Regions from separate parts of the Pseudacidovorax sp. DMC4 genome, predicted to be linked through region 3. Evidence: predicted binding sites of a transcription regulator. Region 3 holds the regulator's gene; each other region holds the start of a gene.
What was found. The regulator sigma-54, encoded in region 3, starts transcription at its own class of promoters, with help from an activator protein. The targets are predictions, from matches to a motif close to TGGCANGNAANCTGCTTT.
Positions count from the first base shown of each region.

Region 1: ACT54X_RS27650 (ethanolamine ammonia-lyase subunit EutB) is a predicted target of sigma-54. The motif match lies at 2,488-2,505, and genes of this name have one in related genera.
Region 2: ACT54X_RS25900 (pilin) is a predicted target of sigma-54. The motif match lies at 2,567-2,584, and genes of this name have one in related genera.

Region 1 is NZ_JBQUYR010000022.1:17,564-23,267, reverse strand. Features, by position in the region: gene ACT54X_RS27665 (hypothetical protein) at 1-609, shown strand, start outside; gene ACT54X_RS27660 (MATE family efflux transporter) at 606-1,949, shown strand; gene ACT54X_RS27655 (FKBP-type peptidyl-prolyl cis-trans isomerase) at 1,977-2,399, opposite strand; gene ACT54X_RS27650 (ethanolamine ammonia-lyase subunit EutB) at 2,592-3,992, shown strand; gene eutC (ethanolamine ammonia-lyase subunit EutC) at 4,064-4,828, shown strand; gene ACT54X_RS27640 (peroxidase-related enzyme) at 5,129-5,704, shown strand, end outside.
Region 2 is NZ_JBQUYR010000018.1:28,660-34,363, forward strand. Features, by position in the region: gene ACT54X_RS25890 (CHASE2 domain-containing protein) at 1-1,383, shown strand, start outside; gene ACT54X_RS25895 (MBL fold metallo-hydrolase) at 1,577-2,401, shown strand; gene ACT54X_RS25900 (pilin) at 2,638-3,108, shown strand; gene ACT54X_RS25905 (hypothetical protein) at 3,159-5,066, shown strand; gene ACT54X_RS25910 (NAD(P)/FAD-dependent oxidoreductase) at 5,076-5,704, shown strand, end outside.
Region 3 is NZ_JBQUYR010000006.1:265,876-271,579, reverse strand. Features, by position in the region: gene ACT54X_RS13440 (SPOR domain-containing protein) at 1-588, shown strand, start outside; gene ACT54X_RS13435 (thiol:disulfide interchange protein DsbA/DsbL) at 682-1,338, shown strand; gene lptA (lipopolysaccharide transport periplasmic protein LptA) at 1,511-2,182, shown strand; gene lptB (LPS export ABC transporter ATP-binding protein) at 2,179-2,955, shown strand; gene ACT54X_RS13420 (RNA polymerase factor sigma-54) at 3,038-4,630, shown strand; gene ACT54X_RS13415 (THUMP domain-containing class I SAM-dependent RNA methyltransferase) at 4,732-5,704, shown strand, end outside.

The sequences.
Region 1 (5,704 bases), on a different contig from region 3:
GACTGGTTCACCCTGCTCTTCTTCAGCGGCGTGGCGCTGTTCATCTGGGTGTACTGGATCTCGCTGCACACCGGCGTGCCGGCCAAACCCGCCGCCAATGTGTACCGGCTGGCGCCGGGCTTCGTGCCCGATTTCTCCTGGATCGGCTTCGGTCTGGCGCTGGCCGCCACCATCGCCTGGGCCTGGCTGGTGCGCTGGCGCACCGGGCGACACCGCGCCGCGCTCTGGAAGACGATGGCCCTGCCCGCCGGCGGCGCCGCGCTGTGCTGGCTGCTGCTGATGACCTTGTGGCTGCCGCTGCTCGACTACGCCCGCAGCTACGAGCCGCAGGTGCGCGCCCTCTCGCAACGCATGGGCGCGCAGCCCGGCTGCGTGGACGAGCTCGGCCTCAACCGCGCCCAGATCGCCGCGCTGCGCCACCACGGCCGCGTGGCGCTGCAACCGCTGGCCGACGGCAGCCGGTGCACTTGGCTGCTCGTGCATCCGGACTACCTGTTCAGCCTGCCCAACCGGGTCCGCATGGCCGACTGGCATTTCGAGGGCACCTTCCGCCGGCCCACCAGCCCCAGCGACGACCTGCTGCTGTTCCGCCGACAGGCACCGCAGTGAGCGAGCGGCGCCTCATCGCCCGCCACGCCGGCACGGTGCTGGTCGGCCAGATGGCGACCATGGCCTTCGGCGTCACCGACACCGTGGTCGCCGGCCGCTTCGACCAGGATGCGCTGGCGGCGCTGTCCATCGGTGCGGCCATCTTCATCAGCGTGTTCGTGGCGCTGACCGGCACACTGCAGGCGCTGCTGCCGGTCTGGGCCGAGCTGCACGGGGCCGGCCGGCGCGAGGCCATGGGCCGCTCGGTGCGGCAGGCGCTGTACCTGTGCGCGGCCACCACGGCGGTCGGCGCGACGCTGCTGCTGTCGCCCGGCCCGCTGCTGGCCTGGACCGAGGTGCCGCCCGCCATGCGGGGCGCGGTCGGCCAGTACCTGGCCGTGCTGGCCGCGGCCCTGCCGGCGGCGCTGCTGTTTCGCATCTACGCCACCCTGAACCAGTCCATCGGCCGGCCGAGTTTCGTCACCTGGCTGCAGGTCGGCGCGCTGGCGGTCAAGGTGCCGCTGTCGATCTGGCTGACCTTCGGCGGCCTGGGCGTGCCCGCACTGGGCCTGATGGGCTGCGCACTCGGCACGCTGACCGTCAACTGGCTGATGCTGGCCGTTGCGGTGCTGATGCTGCGCCACCGCCCCGAATACCAACCCTATCGCCTCTGGCGCCGGCCCGAGCGGCCGGACTGGCCGCAACTGGGCGCCTTTGCCCGGCTGGGGGTGCCGGCGGGGCTGTCGGTGATGGTGGAGGTGAGCTCCTTCACCTTCATGGCCCTGTTCATCGCCCGCCTGGGCAGCACGGCCACGGCGGCACACCAGATCGCATCGAACCTCACCGCGGTGGCCTACATGGTGCCGCTCTCGCTGGGCCTGGCCACCAGCGCCCGGGTCGGCTACTGGATGGGCGCCGGCCGGCCGGACCAGGCGCGGCGCGCCTGCTGGCAGGGTCTGGGCATGGCGGTGCTGGCCGCGTTGATGGTGGCCGGCTCGCTGCTGGCTTTGCGCGGCACCATCGTCCAGTTCTACACGCGCGAGGCGGCCGTGGCCCATCTGGCGGCGGGCCTGCTCGCGGCCTGCGCCGCCTACCACCTGGCCGACGCGACCCAGACGCTGTGCATCTTCGTGCTGCGCTGCTTCCGCATCACGGTCGCGCCGCTGCTCGTGTACTGCGCCCTGCTGTGGGGCGTGGGGCTGGGCGGCGGCTACTGGCTGGCCTACCACGGCCTCGGGCCCAGGCCGGCGCAACATTCGCCGCTGGCGTTCTGGATCATGGCGGCCGCGGCATTGGGCGCCGCGGCGTTGATCCTGCTGGCGCTGCTGCGGCTTGCGGTGGGCCGCGCAGGCCGCCGCTGAACCTGAACGGCGGCGGGCCGCCGGGGCTCAGCGGCCCTGGATACCCAGCAATTCGACCTCGAAGTTCAGCGTGGCATTGGGTGGGATCACCCCGCCCGCGCCGCGGCTGCCGTAGGCGATGGCCGGCGGGCACACCAGCTTGGCCTTGCCGCCCACCTTCATCTTCTGCAGTCCCTCGGTCCAGCACGGAATCACGCGGTTGAGCGGGAACTCGGCCGGCTGGTTGCGGGCATAGGAGCTGTCGAATTCCTTGCCGCTGTCCGGGAAGGTGCCGCGGTAGTGCACCCGCACTGTGTCGGTCGCCGAGGGGCTGGGGCCGGTGCCCTCCTTGACGCTCTGGTAGACCAGGCCGCTGGGCGTGGTGACGGCGGCGCTCTGGGCGTGGACAGCGCCACAGGCGAAGAGAAGGGTGGCGGCAGCGGCGCCGAGGGCACGCGAAACGATGGTCATGGGCTCTCCCGAGGTGGAAAAGCGGCGGATCATAAGCCGCGCCCCTGACGCTCTCTGCGCCCCCGCCGCAGCAGGTCAGGCCGAGCGCGGGCCCGGAACCTGCATCGCTTGTCCTACCCGGCAGCCGGGCGGCAAGCGCGATCATGCGTCGGTCTCCCGCCACGGCCGGCCCCTCGCCCACCGACACCGCCCATGCGCTACCGCACGACGATCCAGCATCAGGTCTTCGACTTCGACGATCTCCGCCAGGTGATGGCCTGTGCCAGCCCGGCACGTTCGGGCGACTACTTGGCCGGCGTCGGCGCCGCCACCGCGCAGCAACGGATGGCGGCGCGGCATGTGCTGGCCGACACGCCGCTCAAGCAGTTCCTCAGCGAGGCGCTGGTGCCCTACGAAGAGGACAACATCACCCGGTTGATCCTCGACGGCCATGACGCGGCCGCCTTCGCACCGGTCGCGCATCGCACCGTGGGCGATTTCCGCAACTGGCTGCTGTCCGATGCGGCGGACACCGCGGCGCTGACCGCGCTGGCGCCCGGGCTCACGCCGGAGATGGTGGCTGCCGTCTCCAAGATCATGCGCAACCAGGACCTGATCGTCGTCGCGCGCAAGTGCCGGGTCACCAGCCGCTTCCGCAACACCCTCGGTCTTCCCGGCCATCTGGCCGTCCGGCTGCAGCCTAACCATCCGACCGATGACCTGCGCGGCATCGCCGCCTCCACGCTGGACGGACTGCTCTACGGCGCAGGCGATGCGGTGATCGGCGTCAACCCTGTCTCCGACAGCCTGCCGGTGCTCGAGCGGCTGCAGCACATGCTGGCCGAGGTCATCGAGCGCTTTGCCATTCCCACCCAGAGCTGCGTGCTCACCCATGTGACCAACACGATGAAGCTCATGGAACGGGCCGCGCCGGTGGACCTGGTGTTCCAGTCCATCGCCGGCACCGAGAAGGCCAACCTCTCCTTCGGCGTCACGCCCGAACTGCTGGACGAGGCCTGCGAAGCCGCCCGCGCACTGGGCCGCGGCACGCTGGGCGACAACGTCATGTACTTCGAGACCGGCCAGGGCAGCGCGCTGTCGGCCAATGCGCACCACGGCGTCGACCAGCAGACCTGCGAGGCGCGGGCCTATGCGCTGGCGCGGCGCTACCGGCCGCTGCTGGTCAACACCGTCGTGGGATTCATCGGGCCGGAATACCTGTTCGACGGCAAGCAGATCATCCGCGCCGGGCTGGAAGACCATTTCTGCGGCAAGCTGCTGGGCCTGCCCATCGGCTGCGACGTCTGCTACACCAACCATGCCGAGGCCGATCAGGACGACATGGACACGCTGCTGGTGCTGCTGGCCACGGCTGGGCTCACCTTCCTGATCGGCGTGCCGGGGGCGGACGACGTGATGCTCAACTACCAGAGCACGTCCTTCCACGACGCTCTGTTCCTGCGCGACACCCTGGGCTTGAAGCGCGCACCCGAGTTCGAGGCTTGGCTTCAGCACATGGGCATCACCGGTGCCGATGGCCGCTTGGTGCCAGGGCCTGCACCGATGCTGCAGCAGGGCATGCAGCGGCTGCGCCTTCTGGGAGCCGCCGCATGAGCACCGCATCGAACGAACCGACCCAAGCCTCTACCCGGGTTACTCCAGCAGAAGACCGATCTGCCCCGCCCGTGACGCCCGACCCCTGGCAGGCCTGGCGCGCCGCCACGCCCGCCCGGCTGGCCCTCGGCCGCGCCGGCAGCGGCATGCCCACCGACGAGACGCTGCGCTTCGGCTGGGCGCATGCCATGGCGCGCGATGCCATCCATGCGGCGCTGGACGCCGACGCGCTCGCCCGGTCGCTCGAAGAAGACGGCTGGTCCGTCCTGCGTGCCCGCAGCCAGGCGCCCGACCGGGCCACCTACCTGCGCCGGCCCGACCTGGGCCGCAGCCTGGACCCGGCCGACGCCGAGGCCCTGCGCGGGCGTCCGGAACGAGGCTGCGATCTCTGCCTGATGGTGGGCGACGGCCTGTCGTCGTTGGCCATCGAGCGCCATGCGCGGCCGCTGCTGGCCGCCCTTCGCGCGCAGTTGCCGACCGACCTGCGCATCGCGCCCGTCGTCGTGGCGACGCAGGCGCGCGTCGCACTGGCCGACGAGGTGGGCGAGGCCCTGGGCGCGCGCCTCGGCGCGATCCTGATCGGCGAGCGGCCTGGCCTCTCCAGCCCGGACAGCCTGGGCATCTACCTCACCCACGAACCACAACGCGGGCGACATGACGCGCAGCGCAACTGCATCTCGAACGTACGTCCGGAGGGCCTGGGCTACGAGGCGGCCGCCTTCAAGCTCGGCTGGCTGGTGCGCGAGGCGCTGCGACGTGGCCTGACCGGCGTTCAGCTCAAGGACGAAAGCGACGACGCGGTGCTCGACGACGACCGCCCGCCGCGCATCGACTGACGCCGGGCTTCGCCTGGCGCGTCAGCGCAGCAGGCTCAGGCCATGCGCGATGCCGACGGCGAGGCCGCCGGCGTTGATGACGAGACCGAGGAGGCGACGGGGAGCGGTGATGGCGGTGTTCATGGACGTCAATGCTAGGCAGCAGGTCCTGCGCTGTGAATTCGAACGTCCTCATCGCAGCCATAGCCAACGCCGCAGGCCCTGCGCCCGGGCGCAATCCGCGCGACCGCGGCCCCAGTCTCCGCTGCCTATGATCGAACGCTGGACCACACAGCTCCAACGAGACAGGAGACATCCGCCATGAGCCAACGCTACCCGCTTGCCGAACTCGACCAGGTCCCCGAGGACATCCGCGCCCGCATTCTGGCCGTGCAGGAAAAGGCAGGCTTCGTGCCCAACGTCTTCCTGGCGCTGGCCCGCCGCCCCGCCGAGTGGCGCGCCTTCTTCGCCTACCACGATGCGCTGATGGAGCCCGAGAGCGTGGGCCGCACCAGCGCACTCAGCAAAGGCGACCGCGAGATGATCGTCACCACCACCAGCGCGGCCAACCAGTGCCTCTACTGCGTGGTGGCGCACGGTGCGCTGCTTCGCATCTACGAGAAGAAGCCGCTCGTGGCCGACCAGGTGGCCGTCAACTGGCGCAAGGCCGACATCTCCGAGCGCCAGCGCGCCATGCTGGCCTTTGCGATGAAGGTGTGCGAGCGGTCGCACGAGGTCGACGAGGCCGACTTCGCCGCCCTGCATGCCCACGGCTTCGACGACGAGGACATCTGGGACATCGCCGCCATCACCGCCTTCTTCGGCCTGTCGAACCGGCTGGCCAGCTTCAGCGGCATGCAGCCGAATCCGGAGTTCTTCCTGATGGGCCGGGTGCCG
Region 2 (5,704 bases), on a different contig from region 3:
TACGAGTCGCTGGCCCTGGCGACCTTCCGGGCCGCCACCGGCAGCGCGCCACCGGTGCTGCGGCTCGCCACGGCGCCGGGGGCGTCCCCGCGGCTCGTCGCCCTGGGGCTGCAGACCGCCAGCGGCCGCCTGGACGTGCCGGTGGGCACCGACGGCGGCCTCGTCGTCCCCTACCGGCGCTCTGGCGAGGACGCGGGGCCGCGGTTTCGCTATGTCTCGGCCCGCGACGTGCTGGAAGGCCGCCTGCCGCCTGCGGCCTTGCGGGACCGCATCGTCCTGGTCGGCGCCAGCGCCGCCGGCCTGCAGGACCTGCGCGCCACACCCATCGCCGCGGCCCTGCCGGGGGTGGAAGTGCATGCCCATGTGCTCTCCGGCCTGCTCGACCGGCGCCTGCCGCATGTGCCCGACTACGCGCCGGGCTATGCCTGGGCCAGTCTGGTCGTGATCGGCCTGCTGCTGGTTCTGGGCGTGACCCGGCGCTCGGCCGCCGCCGGCTTCGCCATCGGGCTGGGGGCCTGCGGCGGGCTGCTGCTGCTCAATGACCTGCTCTACCGCCATGGCGGCCTGGTGCTGCCCCAGGCCGCCGCGCTGCTGGCCGGCGCCGTGGGCCTGCTGCTCAGCATGAGCTGGGGCTACTTCGTGGAAAGCCGCAAGCGCCGGGGACTGATGCGCCTGTTCGGCGCCTATGTCCCGCCGCAGCTGGTGGACGACATGGCCCGCGAGCCGCACCGCTACAGCATGCGGGCCGAAAGCCGGGTGCTCACCATCATGTTCTGCGACATGCGGGGCTTCACCCACCTGGCCGAGCACATGGCGCCCACGACCTTGCAGGCCCTGCTGCACGAGGTCTTCACCCGCTTCACCGAGATCGTCAACCGGCATGGCGGCACCGTCGACAAATACATGGGCGACTGCCTCATGGCCTTCTGGGGCGCACCGGTCGCGCAGGCCGACCATGCCGCGCGGGCGGTGCATGCCGCGCAGGACATCGTCGCCGCGCTGCCCGCGCTCAATGCGCAGCACGAGGCGGCTGGCCTGCCCGCGGTGGCCATCGGCATCGGCCTCAACACCGGCCCGGTGGTGGTCGGCAACATGGGCTCGGCGCTACGCCGCAGCTACACCGTGATCGGCGACGCCGTGAACCTCGCCGCGCGGCTGGAAGGCCTGTGCACGCCCCATGGCGTGCCCATCGTCGTCGGCGAGAACACCCGCGCGCTGATGCCGGATGCGCCCTGGCGCGAACTGGGCGAGGTGCAGGTGCGCGGGCGCCAGCGGGGCGTGCGCATCTACACGCCCGAGGGGCCCGCGCCGGCCAGGCCGCCTGCCGCCGCTCCGGTGCACCGGGGGCACGCTGGGGGCTCTCGCCCACCGGCGCCGGCCTGAACTGCAAATTAGTGACAACCAATCCTGTGCGGCCCCGACGAACAGGCATACTCGCGCCCCGGCGCGGCGTGACGGAAGTCCTTTGCGCCGCAGCAACCGACGCCTTAGCCTGCACTGTCCGCGGGCGAGCCGGCCTGCCGCGGTGCCCGCCCGGCTCCATCGCCTCCTTTATTCAGAGCTCTTCATGAACAGCCTGCAGGTGCGTGTTCTGGGCTGCTCCGGCGCCATCGCCCGGGGCGCACGGACCACCTCCTTCCTGATCGACGACGACCTCCTGGTCGATGCCGGCACCGGCGTCGGCGACCTGTCCCTGGAAGAGATGGCGCAGATCGACGACGTGGTGCTGACCCACTCGCACCTGGACCACATCGCGGCCCTTCCCCTGATGGTGGACGCGGTCGCCAGCCTGCGCCGCCGGCCGCTGCGGGTGCACGGGCTGCGCGCCACGTTGCAGGTGCTGCGGGCGCATGTGTTCAACAACCTGGTCTGGCCGGACTTCACCGCCCTGCCCAGCAGCGATGCGCCGCTGGTCCACTTCGTCGAGTTCGACGTCGGCCAGAGCCTGATGCTCGGCCGCCGCGCGCCCAAGGTGGTGGAGGTGCTGCCCGCCGTGCACACCGTGCCCGCCTGCGGCTTCGCCGTGCGGCGCGCGGACGGCCATTCGCACTGGGTCTACAGCGGTGACACCGAGCGCAACAAGCCCTTCTGGCGCCGGATCAACCAGATGGACGTGGGCGCCCTCGTGATCGAGACCGCCTTCAGCACGCGCGAGCGCCAGCTGGCCGAACGCAGCCTGCACCTGTCGCCCCCCACCTTGGTGGAAGAGCTGGCGCAGATGTCCCCCATGGCCCGCTACCCCGTCTACGTGACGCACACCAAGCCGGCCGCCGCCGCCGAGATCATGGCCGAGGTCAACGCCCTGGTGGGCCAGTTGCGGCTGTGGGACCGGATCGAACTGCGCTGGCTGGAGGCGGGGCAGACGATTGAGGTGCACGGCGCGGGGCATCCGCGCAGCTGAGGCCTGCAGGCCCGGCCTCCGCGGAGGCGCAAGGGGCGACCAAAGCTGTCACCGCCAGCGACTCTGACTTTTTTGTCACTCGGAAACAGTTGTTTACAAACAAGAAGTGTCAGACTGTGTGGCCTGAGTGTGAACTTTTAGGCGCATTCAAGGCAGGCGGCCGCATGGCACGCGGTCTGCAAAGAGAAGGCACGACCGGGGCAGTACCCGGACCGCTTTCAACCTGGAGTCTGACCATGAACCGTCGCACCATCGCCCGCACCGCCCAGAAGGGCTTCACCCTTATCGAACTGATGATCGTCGTGGCGATCATCGGCATCCTGGCCGCCGTCGCGCTGCCCGCCTACCAGGACTACACCGTGCGCGCACGGGTGTCGGAAGCGATGGTGCTTGGCTCGGCAGCTAAGACGCTGGTCGGCGAGAACGCCGCCAACGCTGCGTCCAGTCTGAGCCTTGGCTTCGACTCTACGTCTGTATCTTCAACGAAGAATGTCAGTTCCATGACCATCGACGGTAGCAGTGGTCTTATCACCATCGTCACAACCGCGGCAGCTGGTAGCGTCACTCTCAAATTGACGCCCCAATCTAACGGAACTGCGATCGCAGCAAATACTCCGCCGACCAAGCAAATTACCTGGACCTGCTCCACTTCCTCGGACAAGTTCAAATATGTTCCGAGCGAATGCCGTAATGCTTCGCCCACCTGAGAACAGTTAAAATACTAAAGGCCCACGAAAGTGGGCTTTTTTATTTCATCATGAAACAAAAGGTTGATTTTTCGCTTTTGCTTTTGGCAGTCCCCGTATTTTTGCTGAATCATTCATATTCCGGAATTCGGCATGATGGTCTTCTTTACGCGGCACAAGCGCTAAAGAATATCGATCCGGAAATATTTTCTTCCGACCTTTTCTTCAAATATGGATCGCAAGATTCATTTTCTATATTTGGGAAAATATATGGAATCGCGGTAGCTCATCTCGGATTTTCTACGGCATCTGCCATTGGCGTTTCCGTTGCTCAAATTCTGTTTTTTTTGTTCTGCTATCAATTGGTGCAGGCTGTCGTTCCAGAACATTCGCGTGCGCCTGCACTATTGCTAATTTTTGGCTCTTCGAGCGCGTATGGCCACTCGACCATTTTTCATTACGCTGAACCATTTCTCACCGCGAGAACCTATGCAGAAATTTTTGTTCTTCTCGGCATTGTTTTTTTGATACGCCGCCACACATTCCTATCGGTTTTTGCTATCGCCGCTGCCGCCATTATTCATCCCGTAATGGCTTTACCTGGAGTAGTTATTTTTTTTCTGTGGCAATCTCTTGAAGATAAGCGGTGGCTTTGGCTCATCGTCGTTGTACCACTCGCATGGCTCGCCGGACTATTTTCCTTGCAGCCGTTTGATCGATTGCATGTGTATTTGGATAGCGAGTGGCGTGAACTCGTCCACTCGTACAACTACATTTTCATGAGCGATTGGCCTCTGCAAAGTTGGCTTGCGTTGGGTTGCGATTTTGCCATTCTTGGTTTTTGTACCCACTTCAGTACAGCCCAGTCTCGCAAGCTAGCTGCTGTAACTCTAGGTTCGCTAATCACTTGTTGCGCCGCATCATTCGTTGGAGCAGATTTTCTCTCCAACGCTTTTTTTGCCAGTCTTCAGCTATGGCGAATTCAGTGGCTATGCCACATCATAGCTTTGATATTGATTTCGCCGTATTTACTAAGTGCGGTCAAACAGGGAAATTTAGGTAGACTGGCTGCGAGCGTTCTCGTCTATGGACTAATTTTTAAGGACTTGACCACCGGAACTTTGGCAATCCTCATGGGTATTATTTTGCTATTGTTGGTCGAAACAAAAAGATCACCTGATATTTCGAGGACCGTGTTCTTCAGTTGCGCTCTACTGCTCATGCTAGCCGCTTTTTACAACTGGAAGATCGACTTTATTCAAGCTATAAAAGTCCAAAACTATTTGCTGGATGGAACTGAACTGACACTAACCACGAAGCTTGCGATTCTTCTAAAACAACCCTATCTGGCAGCGAGTATATTTATACTATTTTCCTTTTTTTCTTTGCGCGCTGGTGTAATAGGTAAACGCATTTTCATGATATCAATGCTCGTCGTTACGCCGCTTAGTATCGCGGATTGGGATCGCCGTCCAGAAATATCAAAGATCATTGAAGAAACTTCTATCAGTGGGCCACACATATTTCAGGCCTTTGTTCCATCCACGGCAGAGGTCTATTGGCAAGGTGAGGCATTAGCACCTTGGTTGCTGATGCATCGAAAAAGCTATGTAAGCGGGATACAGGCAGCAGGGATTGTGTTCAACCGCGGCACAGCAATGGAACTCGAGCGTCGAAGATCAGTTACAGCACCCTTCGATCTACAAAAGGAAATGTGCGGTTTACTGGATGCGCTACACAATCAGAATGGTCGCTGCACACTGGATATATTGTCCTTGGTTCCTACGTGCGAGGCCGATAGAGCACTCGATTTTGTCGTCACTTCATCACGTATTGAACCGTTTTATCTGAGTGCTTGGACGCCTCCTCTCAGGGATAAAAGCCGAGCAAAAACATACTATTTATACAAGTGTACTCATATATTGCAGCAATATGAGTCAATGAGCGCGGCCGCAAATCATAAACGGTCACAATTTTGAAAGACGAGCATGAATGATCTTGAATTCAACGTTGTTATTATTGGCGCAGGACCTGCAGGCCTGACAGCAGCCTACGAGCTTCAAAAAGCCGGGTTAAAAAATATCTGTGTTCTTGAAACCGATGATCAGGTCGGAGGAATCTCGCGTACTGTAGAGCACCATGGAAATCGTATAGATATTGGAGGACATCGATTTTTCTCCAAATCTGACTGGGTAATGGATTGGTGGAACAGCATTCTTCCACTTGAAAAAATCCAGGACCAGAATATGCGATTCGCGTACCAGGGGCGGGAACGCCAAGGGCTCCCCGGCGCATTGACTGCCAGCAAAGCTTGCTTCATCCAAGCATCCATGCTCATCCGTCAGCGTCAGTCCAGGATTTACTTCAATGGAAAATTCTTCGACTATCCTCTGAAGATCAATTTTTCCACCATTAAAAAGCTAGGATTGAAGAAGACATTTTCATTCGGCATTAGCTATATTCGTGCCCATTTGCGGCCAATCAAGCCTGAAACATCGCTCGAAGATTTTTTTATCAACCGATTTGGAAAGCTTCTTTATCTGCAATTTTTCAAAGAATATACAGAAAAAGTATGGGGCGTTTCCTGCAGCGAAATCAGTGCTGATTGGGGAGCCCA
Region 3 (5,704 bases):
TTCATGACCAAGACCCAGCCCCGCGCCGCCGAGCAGGACGAGGCCGAGGCCCGCAAGAACCGCGACTGGGACCCCAATTCGCCGCTGTATGGCAAGCAGCCGTCCAAGCCGCCGGCCACGCCGGGTGCGCCGGCCGGCGGCAATCCGCCCGTGACCACCGCCCCGCCGGTGCCGGCCATCGCCGCCCAGCCTGGCACCCCGCCCCAGGCCGCCACGCCGCCGACGGCCGTCACGCCGGCCATGCCGCGCGCGCCGCAGGCAGCCAATCCGCCGCCCTCGGCCGATCCGCTGGGCGACCTGGCCCGCGCGCGCGCCGGCCTGCCCGCCAGCGGCGGCGATGCGGCGTCCGACCCCTTCGTGTACTTCGTGCAGGCGGGTGCCTTCCGCACCAGCGACGACGCCGAGGCCCAGCGCGCCAAGCTCTCGCTGATGGGCGTGGAGGTGCGCGTCACCGAGCGTGAGCAGGCCGGCCGTCCCGTCTTCCGGGTGCGCGCGGGTCCGTACAGCAAGAAGGACGACGCTGACCGGCTGAAGGAACGACTGGACGGCGCCGGCTTCGACGCCGCCCTGGTGCGCGTCCAGCGCTGAGTGCCTTGCCCTGTTGCCGTCGGGCGCGGCAGATCGCCGGAACTCGCTGCCGCCCGACGTGCTCTGTGTCTGCATCCCTGTTGGAGAAATCGCTTGAAACGTCGTGACTTTTCGCTGGCCGCCGCGGCCGTGACGCTGGCCCCCCTGGCCCCCCTGGCGGCCCATGCCCAGACCCCCGCCTCCGCCTTCAAGGCCGGCAAGGACTACGTGACGCTGGGCAAGCCGGCCCCGGTCGATGCGCCGGCCGGCAAGGTCGAGGTGGCCGAGTTCTTCTCGTACAACTGCCCACACTGCGCTGCCTTCGAGCCCAAGCTCGAACCCTGGATCAAGAAGCTGCAGCCCTACGTGGCCTTCCGCCGCATCCCGGTGCCCTTCGTGGGCAACGACGTCGAGACCAAGCAGAAGCTCTACTACACGCTCGAGGCCATGGGCAAGGTCGACGAGTTCCAGATGAAGATCTTCCAGGCCATCCACGTCGACCGCCAACGCATCTTCGGCGACGCCGCCGTGATCGAGTGGGCCGGCAAGCAGCCTGGCCTGGACGCCAAGAAGTTCGAGGAAACCTTCAAGTCCTTCGGCGTCGCCGGCAAGGCCAAGCGTGCCAGCCAGATGACCGAGGCCTACCAGGTGGCCGGCGTGCCCGCCTTCGGGGTGGCCGGCCGCTACTATGTGGACGGCGACTTGGCCGGTTCGCTCGACCGCGCCCTGCAGATCGTGGAGGCCCTGGCGGCCGAATCGCGCAAGGGCTGAGCCGACGCCCCGCCCCAGCGCCCCGGCCCGCTTCGGCGGGCCTTTTCATTGCGGGTGTGCCGCGCGCCCTGCCGACGGTGCGCGCTACCGGAATGCAAGCGCGGGACATTCACCGCGGCCGCCGGTTTGAGACAAAGCCGGGCCTACAATCAAGAGCAAGTTCCGTGCCTTTATGACCCATCCCTCGCACTCCACGATCTCCCTTCCCTGGCGCCGCCTCGGCCGTGCCATGGTCCTCGTGGCCGCGCTGGGCCTGGCCGCCGCGGCCCAGGCCGAGAAGGCCGACCGCAACCAGCCGATGAACATCGAGGCCGACTCGCTGCGCTATGACGACCTGAAGCAGACCAGCATCTTCACGGGTCGGGTGGTGGTCACCAAGGGCACGCTGCTCATCCGCGGCACCCGCGTCGAGGTCCGGCAGGACCCGGAGGGCTACCAGTACGGCGTGGTCACCGCCGACCCGGGCCAGCGCGGCTACTTCAAGCAGCGCCGCGATGGCGGCAACGACGAGTGGATCGAGGGCGAGGGCGAGGTCATCGAGTACGACGGCCGCGCCGACACCGTCAAGTTCATCCGTCGCGCCGTCATGCGCCGGCTGACCGGCACCACCGTCACCGACGAGACCTCCGGCCCGCTGATCACCTACAACCAGACCAACGACACCTTCACCGTCAATGGCGCCCCGCCGCCGCCGGGCGGCACCCAGCAGCCGGGCGGCCGCGTGCGGGCCATCCTGTCGCCGCGCAGCACCGAGCCCACGCAGGTGCCGGCCCCCGGCCCGCGCACCGGCGCGCCGCTGCGCCAGAGCGGCTCGCTGTCGGGCCAGAACGGGGGCAGCCGGTGAGCGTCGCGGTGCCGGCGGGCGGCAGCCGGCTGCAGGCGCGTGGCCTGCAGAAGAGCTACGGCAGCCGCAAGGTGGTCAAGAACGTCTCGCTCGACGTGCAGAAGGGCGAGGTCGTCGGCCTGCTGGGCCCCAACGGCGCCGGCAAGACCACGTCCTTCTACATGATCGTCGGCCTGGTGCGGGCCGATGCTGGCCAGATCAGCATCGACGGCGAGGCCGTGGAGCACATGCCCATCCACCGCCGGGCGCGCATGGGCCTGTCGTACCTGCCGCAGGAGGCGTCGATCTTCCGCAAGCTGACGGTGCAGGAGAACGTGCGCGCCGTACTCGAACTGCAGGAAGAAGCCGATGCCCGCGGCCGCATGGCGCCCCTCTCGCGCGATCGCATCGAGCAGCGCCTGTCCGAGCTGCTGGCCGACCTGCGCGTCGACCACCTGCGCGACTCACCCGCCCTGGCCCTGTCGGGCGGCGAGCGGCGCCGGGTGGAGATCGCCCGTGCGCTGGCCACGCAGCCGCGCTTCATCCTGCTGGACGAGCCCTTCGCCGGCATCGACCCCATCGCCGTGATCGAGATCCAGCGGATCATCAGCTTCCTCAAGGAGCGCGGCATCGGCGTGCTGATTACCGACCACAACGTGCGCGAGACGCTGGGCATCTGCGACCACGCCTTCATCATCAGCGACGGCCAGGTGCTGGCGCAGGGCACGCCCTCCGAGATCGTCGACAACGCCGAGGTGCGCCGCGTGTACCTGGGCGAACACTTCCGGATGTAGCCAGGGTGCCTGTTTCCGCGTTCCGTCCTACCGGCATCTCTCCTGTGCTGCCCATGGTTGCGCAATCCGTGGGAGGCCGGCCATGAAGCAGGGCCTGTCGCTGCGCGTCTCGCAGCATCTGGCGCTCACGCCCCAGCTGCAGCAGTCGATCCGGCTGCTGCAGCTCTCGACGCTGGAGCTGAGCCAGGAGGTCGAGCAGATGCTCGACGACAACCCCTTCCTGGAGCGTCTGACCGAGGAGGCGCCGCGCGAGGAGTTCGGCCTGGAGGCGGCCGACGCCCCGGTGCCCCGCGACGAGCGCGAGGACGGCACCGACTACGCCGCGACGGCCAGCGCCAGCAGCACGTCGAGCAGCAGCAGCGACACCGCCGTGGCAGAGGCCGACGCGCCCGCCACCGAGAGCGTCGACGCCGAGCCCGACTGGGACGGCGACGGCACCGTGGAGTTCTCGCCCGACGACAGCGAATGGGGCGGCGACGCCCCGGCGCGCAACAACAGCAGCAGCCAGGACGACGACGAGCGCGCCGACGCCACCGAGCTGGCGCGCAGCCAGGAGTCGCTGCAGGCCCACCTGCACCGCCAGGCGCTGTCGCTGCGCCTCACGCCCGAGGACTCGGCCGCGCTGCGCTTCCTGATCGAATCGCTCAACGACGACGGCTACCTGGAGGATTCGCTCCCGGCCCTGGCCTCGGCCCTGGCCGGCGACGACAACGACGAGTTCGACGAGTTGATCCACCACTTCCAGGTGGCGCTGGGCCTGCTGCAGAGCCTGGACCCGCTGGGCGTGGGCGCGCGCGACCTGGGCGAATGCCTGGCCATCCAGCTGCGCGCCGGCGCCGACGCGGACGACAGCGACGAGGAAGACCAGGTCCGCAAGGTCGCCCTGGCCATCTGCAAGCAGCCCATGGACCTTCTGGCCAAGCGCGACTTCAAGCGCCTGGCCGTGCTCACCCGCAGCAACGAGGACCTGGTGCGCCAGGCGTCGCAACTGATCGCGCGGCTGGAGCCCAAGCCCGGGCGGCGCTTCGTCGATGTGGAGCGGCACGTGATCGTGCCCGACGTCATCGTCACCCGCAGCGGGCGCGGCAGCAACATCAAGTTCCGCGTGCAGCTCAACCCCGACGTGATGCCGCGGCTGCGCGTGCACGACATCTATGCCGGCGCGCTCAAGTCGCACAAGGGCGAGGGCAGCCAGGCCCTGAGCCAGCGGTTGCAGGAGGCGCGCTGGTTCATCAAGAACATCCAGCAGCGCTTCGACACCATCCTGCGCGTGTCCAACGCCATCGTGGAGCGGCAGAAGAACTTCTTCATCCACGGCGAGCTGGCCATGCGCCCGCTGGTGCTGCGCGAGATCGCCGACGAACTGGGCCTGCACGAGTCGACCATCAGCCGGGTGACCACTGCCAAGTACATGTCCACGCCCTTCGGCACGGTGGAGCTGAAGTATTTCTTCGGCTCGGCCCTGGGCACCGAGACGGGCGGCAATGCGTCCAGCACGGCCGTGCGGGCGCTGATCAAGCAGTTCGTGGGCTCGGAGAACGTCAAGAAGCCGCTGTCGGACAGCCAGATCTCGGACATGCTCAAGGAGCAGGGCATCGAATGCGCCCGCCGCACGGTGGCCAAGTACCGTGAGGCGCTGCGCATCGCGCCGGCCAACCTGCGCAAGGCGCTTTAAAGAGCCGCCGCGTTCCTGGCCCGTGCGCGGGCCGGGGCTTCCGATCGGCGTGCCGGCGAATCGCGGTGGCCGGCCACCTCATTTTTTCGGACGACGAAGCCGTGAACGAACTGATCCTTTTCCTGCCCTGCGCCGCCGGCGTGGAAGACCTCCTGGCCGCCGAGGTGCATGCCATCACCGGCCGCAGCGGCGACGACCTGCGGGTGCTGCGCGGCGGTGTGCGGGTGATGGGCGCCTGGCGCGACGTGCAGGCGCTCAACCTCAAGAGCCGGCTGGCGCAGCGGGTGCTGGTGCAGCTGGCGCACCGGCCCTATCGCAGCGAGGCCGACCTGTACGAAGCCGCCTCGGGCATCGCCTGGGAGATGTGGTTCCAGCCGCGCCAGACCTTCAAGGTCGAGCTCACGGCGCAGGGCAGCCCGCTCCAGAGCCTCAACTTCGCCACGCTCAAGATCAAGGACGCCATCGCCGACCGCTTCCGCGCCCGCGCCGGCGGCGTGCGGCCCAGCGTGGAGACGCGCTTTCCCGACGTGCGCGTCTTCGCCCACCTGACGGCCGAAGAGGTCACGCTCTACATCGACACCAGCGGCGAGCCGCTGTTCAAGCGCGGCTGGCGCGTGGACAAGGGCGACGCTCCGCTCAAGGAGACCCTGGCTGCGGCCATGCTGGCCGCCAGCGGCTGGTGGGATCCGGAGACCGGTGCCGTCTCCGACCAGCCGCTGTACGACCCCTGCTGCGGCAGCGGCACCATTCCCATCGAGGCCGCGCTCCTGGCCGCCGGCGTGCCGGCCGGTGCCTCGCGGCGCTTCGGCTTCGAGGCGCTGCTGCTGCACCGCGCCGAACTCTGGCGCGCGATGCGCGAGGAGGCGCTGGCTCCCGCCGACGCGCGCGCTGCGGGCTCGGTGCGGGTCTTTGGCAGCGACGTGTCGCACCGCATGGTCGACTTCGCGCAGCGCAATGCCGAGCGCGCCGGCGTGGCCGACCGGCTGCAACTGCGCGGCGGTGACGCGCTGCAGCGCATGCCCCCGGTCGAGGGCGGCGGCGTGATCCTGCTCAACCCGCCGTATGGCGAGCGCA